Linked DNA regions of Sphaerisporangium rubeum. The protein of the gene in region 1 interacts with the protein of each later gene in a pairwise test. Links are inferred from orthologs where the notes say so. Each region holds a gene or a part of one and is shown in the gene's direction. Other genes may lie near its edges.

The links.
Region 2: the proteins of ndk (region 1) and BJ992_RS08205 interact in binary tests that used the Escherichia coli proteins (3 or more experiments, as listed by UniProt). The link is inferred for Sphaerisporangium rubeum from one-to-one orthologs.

Annotation. Positions count from the first base shown.
Region 1 is NZ_JACHIU010000001.1:2,166,733-2,169,814, forward strand. Bases 210-2,977 are described here. They hold ndk (nucleoside-diphosphate kinase), read left to right. Parts: upstream 210-1,272; coding sequence 1,273-1,683; downstream 1,684-2,977. Other genes in these bases: BJ992_RS09280 (hypothetical protein), read left to right, coding at 210-1,200; BJ992_RS09290 (rod shape-determining protein), read left to right, coding at 2,024-2,977. In the rest of the region: more of BJ992_RS09280, read left to right, coding at 1-209; more of BJ992_RS09290, read left to right, coding at 2,978-3,055. UniProt on the Escherichia coli protein: Major role in the synthesis of nucleoside triphosphates other than ATP. The ATP gamma phosphate is transferred to the NDP beta phosphate via a ping-pong mechanism, using a phosphorylated active-site intermediate.
Region 2 is NZ_JACHIU010000001.1:1,929,959-1,933,004, reverse strand. The notes cover bases 315-3,046. They hold BJ992_RS08205 (uracil-DNA glycosylase), read left to right. Parts: upstream 315-1,207; coding sequence 1,208-1,885; downstream 1,886-3,046. Other genes in these bases: pgm (phosphoglucomutase (alpha-D-glucose-1,6-bisphosphate-dependent)), read left to right, coding at 1,967-3,046; BJ992_RS08210 (carbohydrate ABC transporter permease), read left to right, coding at 315-1,113. Also shown: BJ992_RS08215 (ABC transporter permease subunit), read left to right, coding at 1-217; more of BJ992_RS08210, read left to right, coding at 214-314. UniProt on the Escherichia coli protein: Excises uracil residues from the DNA which can arise as a result of misincorporation of dUMP residues by DNA polymerase or due to deamination of cytosine.

The DNA of each region.
Region 1 (3,082 bases):
GCGGTGTCGCGTCGCGGTGAGGCCGGGTCCTCGGCGGCCATCCGGTGGCCGGCGGCGGGACGGAGGGCTCTGGTGCTCACGGCCGGGCCGTCGGCGGGGGTCGCGGCGCTGGCGGTCGGCACGACCTTCAACTGGCCGTCCGAGCTGATCCTGGTGGCGGCCGCCGTCGCCGTCGTCTCGCTGCCCGCCATGGCGTGCGTACGGCAGGCCGGGGGCTCCGAGGAGCGCATGGCCGCTCTTGTCATGATCGCCGTCGGCCTGGTCGTGCTGCCCACCGCGGCCCAGGTGACCTACGTCGAGCTCGGTGGTCTCGGCGGGCCGGGGCTGTCCGGGCTGTGGGCCGCGTTCGCCTTGGCCGCGCTCGCGGCGTTCGCCGCCGCCTTTGCCGCTGTCCGCTTCATCACGGCACGCTCCCGTGTCGCCGTCACGTCGACCGGCGCGGTCGATCCGTCCGCGAAGTTTCCCGGCCCCGCGGCGCTCGAAGGCGCCGCCGCGGCGCGGTCGTCCGCGAGCGGGCCGTCACACCGGGATGTCGGTGACGACCCGGTGCCGCTGGACGGCACGGCGTCCGGCCTCGGAGCCGATGGCGGCGCGCAGAGCCGTGCGGTGGACGGGCCGGTGGCGAGGCTCGTGGCGGCCGGGCTGGTCGCGGTGGTCGCCGGGTTGTGCGGCATACGGCTGCTCGTGCCGTCGGCGACCGGGCTCCCGCTGGTCGTGCCGCTGGTGCTGCTGGCCGCCGGGGCCGCGGTCGCGGTGAGTGCCGCCGTGCTGCTCGCGGGCCCTCATGCGGGGCTGTTCGGCCTGTCGTTGTGCTTCCCCGCCGTGCTCAGTGGCTTCCTGCTCGGCACCGGCATCCAGGTGGGGTGGCTGCGCGCGATCAGCGCCTCCGGCACGGTCACGTCCCAGGCCATGGTGGACGGTTTCGTCGGCGCCTTGCACGTCTGGGCTCTGGTCGCGGGTTTCGTCGTCGTGGCCATCCTGGTGCTCGGCGCTCTTCTGCGCCGCCGCGACCCGGCCCCCCGGCCGGCGCCTCCGTCCCCGGACCCCATCCCCTCCTCCACCGCCGGCGCGCACATCGCGCGCGCCGGGGACACGGTCGCGTTCCCGGCCGTCCCTCCCGGTTCGTCGCCTGCCGGCGGGGAGGACCCGCACGCAGACCCTCGTGGACATGAGGATGGGGTAGGCGGCGGGGGCCGGTAGGCTGCGGGCAGGCTTCCCCTTTCGCCGTGGGCCCCTGCCGGGGTGGCGATCAGTTGACTTAAGGAGATTCTCGTGTCCGAGCGCACGCTTGTCCTGATCAAGCCCGACGGTGTCCGCCGTGGGCTCATCGGGGACGTGATCGCCCGAGTCGAGCGCAAGGGCCTCAAGGTCGTCGCCCTGGAGCTGCGCACACTGGACGCGGAGACCGCCAAGGCGCACTACGCCGAGCACTCCGAGAGGCCGTTCTTCGGGGAGCTCGTGTCGTTCATCACCTCCGGCCCGCTGGTGGCCCTGGTCCTGGAGGGCCCGCGCGCGATCGAGGCGTTCCGTGCGCTGGCCGGGGCCACCGACCCGGTGAAGTCCGCTCCCGGCACCATCCGCGGCGACCACGCGCTGGAGATCGGCGAGAACGTCGTCCACGGCTCCGACTCGCCCGAGTCCGCCGCGCGCGAGATCAAGATCTTCTTTCCGGACCGCTTCTGAGCGATTCCACGACGGCCCCGGTGTGCTGACGCACCCGGGGCCGCGTGCTGTGTTCGCCCGGCCTTCCAGGCGTCGTGGGGCTTCGCCGGCACGGTGTTCGTCCGGTCGTCCCGGGGTGGCGTGACACGGTGACGCCAGCGGGAGACGGCGGCGTTTTCGCTGGTGGAGGCGGGGAAGCGATCGTTCAGGGCCCGGTTGTGCGGGTGGGTTTGAGTGTCGGGTGGGGCAAGATTTTCCCCGGGCTGGCGGCTCGTTGCCCTCAGGAGTGGGTACGTCACGTTACGATTCGAATGCGAATCGTAATCTCTCGCGACTCACCTGAAGGAAGGTTTCCTTCCCCATGGGCAGCAAGCTGGCGTTCCTCGGCCGTGACATGGCCGTCGACCTGGGCACGGCCAACACGTTGGTCTACGTGCGCGGGCGCGGCATCGTGCTCAACGAGCCGTCGGTGGTGGCCATCAACACCACCACGGGCAAGATCGTCGCGGTTGGCATCGAGGCCAAGAGGATGATTGGCCGGACGCCTGGGAACATCGTGGCGATCCGTCCGCTCAAGGACGGCGTGATCGCCGACTTCGACGTGACCGAGCGCATGCTGCGCTATTTCATCCAGCGGGTGCACAAGCGGCGTCACTTCGCGAAGCCTCGCATCATCGTGGCGGTGCCGAGCGGCATCACCGGCGTGGAGCAGCGCGCGGTGAAGGAAGCCGGTTACCAGGCGGGTGCGCGGCGGGTGTACATCATCGAGGAGCCGATGGCGGCGGCGATCGGCGCGCGGCTGCCGGTGCACGAGCCGACGGGCAACATGGTGGTCGACATCGGCGGCGGCACCACCGAGGTGGCGATCATCTCGATGGGTGGCATCGTGACCAGCCAGTCCATCAGGGTGGGTGGTGACGAGCTGGACCACGCGATCATGGCGTTCGCCAAGAAGGAGTACTCCCTGATGCTCGGGGAGCGCACCGCCGAGGAAATCAAGATCGCCATCGGCTCGGCGTGCTCCACCGGTGACGACCGCCACGCCGAGATCCGGGGCCGTGACCTCGTCAGCGGCCTGCCGAAGACCGTGGTGGTCTCGGCGGACGAGATCCGCCGCGCCACCGAGGAGCCGCTCAAGCTGATCATCGACGCGGTGAAGACCACTTTGGACAAGTGTCCTCCCGAGCTGTCCGGCGACCTGATGGACCGAGGTGTCGCGCTGACCGGCGGCGGTGCGCTGCTGCGCGGCATGGACGACCGTCTGCGTGACGAGACCGGCATGCCGATCCATCTGGTGGAGAACGCTCTGGACTCGGTGGCGCTCGGCTCGGGCAAGTGTGTCGAGGAGTTCGAGGTGCTGCAGCAGGTGCTGGTGCCGGAACCGAGACATTGACCGGCGCGCCGAGGAAGCGACGACCCC
Region 2 (3,046 bases), 240 kb from region 1 along the record:
GATCATCAACACGCTCAAGGTGTTCGACCTGGTCTTCGTCATCGCGCCTGGCTCGGTGCAGCCGAACGCCAACGTCATCGCGCTGGAGATGTGGCGGGTGTCGTTCGGCGGCGGCGGCAACCAGGGGCTCGGCAGCGCGCTGGCGATCTTCCTGCTGGTCCTGGTGCTGCCGTTCATGGCGCTCAACATCCGGCGGTTCCGTAGGGAGCAGACATGACCACGATGACCGCCACCCGGCCCGACTCCGGCGCCGCAGGCGCGGTGCGGCGCGGCGCGCTCGGCAGGGTCGTGGACCGGCTCGGCGGCGGCGTCGTGCAGGTCGTGCTGATCGTGCTGGCGCTGTTCTGGCTGGTGCCGACGCTCGGGCTGCTCGTCGTGTCGCTGCGTGGCGACGCCGACAACAACTCCACCGGCTGGTGGACGATCCTCACCAAGCCGGCGCAGCTCACGCTGGAGAACTACTCCAACATCCTGGCCAGCGGTTTCACCGCTTCTTTCTGGAACACCGTGGCGATCACGGTGCCGGCGACCGTCCTGGTCATCGGCATCGCCGCCATGGCGGGGTACGCGTTCGCGTGGATGGAGTTCCCCGGACGTGACGCGTTGTTCCTGGTCGTGGTGGCGCTGCTGGTGGTGCCGATCCAGATCGCGCTGATCCCCATCGCCAAGCTGTACGGCACGCTCGGGATCTTCGGCTCCATCCCCGGCGTGGTGCTGTTCCACGTGGCGTTCGGGTTGCCGTTCGCCATCTTCCTGCTGCGCAACTTCTTCACCGGCATTCCGCGCGAGCTGCTCGAAGCGGCGCGCATGGACGGCGCGAGCGAGTGGAAGATCTTCGCGACGGTGGTGTTCCCGCTGGCCAAGCCGGCCATCGCCTCGCTCGGGATCTTCCAGTTCCTGTGGGTGTGGAACGACCTGCTGGTGGCCCTGGTGTTCGCCGACAGCGACGCGCAGCCGATGACCAAGGCACTTCAGTCACAGATGCGGCAGTTCGGAACCAACGTCGACATCCTCGCGCCAGGTGCGTTTCTGTCGCTGATCATCCCGTTGGTGCTGTTCTTCGCCTTCCAGCGCTACTTCGTCCAGGGTCTGCTCGCGGGCTCGGTGAAGTAGCACCTCAGACCGGGTGCCCGTCTCGCGGGGGCAGGCGGGTACCCGGCTCAGGCGTTCGTGCTCGGCTGTCGGAGCGCGCGGCTAAGATCCCGGCATGACCGGACGTCCATTACACGAAGTAGTCGAACCAGGGTGGGCCACCGCTCTGGCACCCGTCGCAGAGCGCATCGCCGCGCTCGGCGACTTCCTGCGTCAGGAGATCGCCGACGGCCGGCGCTACCTCCCGGCGGGTGAACACGTGCTGCGGGCTTTCCAGCAGCCGTTCGACCAGGTCCGGGTGCTCATCGTCGGCCAGGACCCCTACCCGACGCCTGGCCACCCCGTGGGGCTCAGCTTCTCCGTCGCACCGGACGTACGGCCGCTTCCCGGAAGTCTGGTGAACATCTTCAAGGAGCTGAACACCGACCTCGGGCTGCCGAAGCCGTCCAACGGCGACCTCACGCCGTGGGCCGAGCAAGGCGTCCTGCTGCTCAACCGCGTGCTGACCGTCGCACCCGGCAAGCCCGCGTCCCACCGGGGCAAGGGGTGGGAGGAGGTCACCGAGCAGGCCATTCACGCGCTCGTGGCCCGTGGCACGCCGATGGTCGCCATCCTGTGGGGCCGGGACGCGCGGTCGCTGAAGCCGATGCTCAAGCAGGTGCCGTGCGTGGAGTCGGCGCACCCGTCGCCGCTGTCCGCGCGCAACGGGTTCTTCGGCAGCAGGCCGTTCAGCAGGGCCAACGCGCTGCTGGAGGAGCAGGGGGCCGCGCCGGTCGAGTGGAAGCTACCCTGACGCACCGCGTCGCGGCGGTCACCTTTATCATCCGAATGATGCGGTGACCGCCGGGGTAGTGCCCGTTCGACCGGAAAATGCGTGGACGAGGAGTTCGTCGTGGCCCACGAGCGTGCCGGAACGCCGGCGCAGCCATCCGACCTGGTGGACGTACCCCGTCTGGTGACGGCGTACTACGCGCTGCACCCCGACCCCGCCGCACCCGGTGAGCGGGTCGCGTTCGGCACCTCGGGCCACCGGGGGTCGTCGCTCAGGACGGCCTTCAACGAGGACCACATCCTCGCCACCAGCCAGGCCATCTGCGAGTACCGCACGCGGCAGGGGGTGGACGGGCCGCTGTTCCTCGGGGTGGACACCCACGCGCTGTCGGAGCCCGCGCGGGTCACCGCGCTCGAAGTGTTCGCGGCCAACGACGTGACCGTCCTCGTCGACTCGCGCGACGGCTACACGCCGACCCCCGCCGTGTCACACGCCATCCTCACCTACAACCAGGGCCGCACCACCGGGCTCGCGGACGGCGTCGTCATCACGCCGTCGCACAACCCGCCGGGGGACGGCGGGTACAAGTACAACCCGCCGAACGGCGGGCCCGCCGAGACCGGGGCCACCTCCTGGATCCAGGACCGCGCCAACGAGCTGATCGCCGACGGCCTCAAGGAGGTCAGGCGCGTGCCGTACGCGCGCGCGATCGCCGCCGAGACCACCGGCAGGTACGACTTCCTCGGTCACTACGTCGACGATCTGCCGTCGGTGCTCGACCTGGACGCCGTGCGCGACGCCGGGGTGCGCGTCGGCGCCGACCCGCTCGGCGGGGCCAGTGTGGCGTACTGGGGGGCCATCGCCGAGCGGCACCGGCTGGACCTCACCGTGGTCAACCCCGTGGTGGACCCCACGTGGCGGTTCATGACGCTCGACTGGGACGGCAAGATCCGCATGGACTGCTCGTCGCCGCACGCGATGGCGTCCCTGATCGCCGGCCGCGAGGCGTTCCAGGTGTCCACCGGCAACGACGCCGACGCCGACCGGCACGGCGTCGTCACCCCCGACGGGGGGCTGATGAACCCCAACCACTACCTGGCCGTCGCCATCTCCTACCTGTGGGCCCACCGGCCCGAGTGGCCCGCAGGCGCGCAGGTCGGCAAGACCATGGTGAGCAGCTCG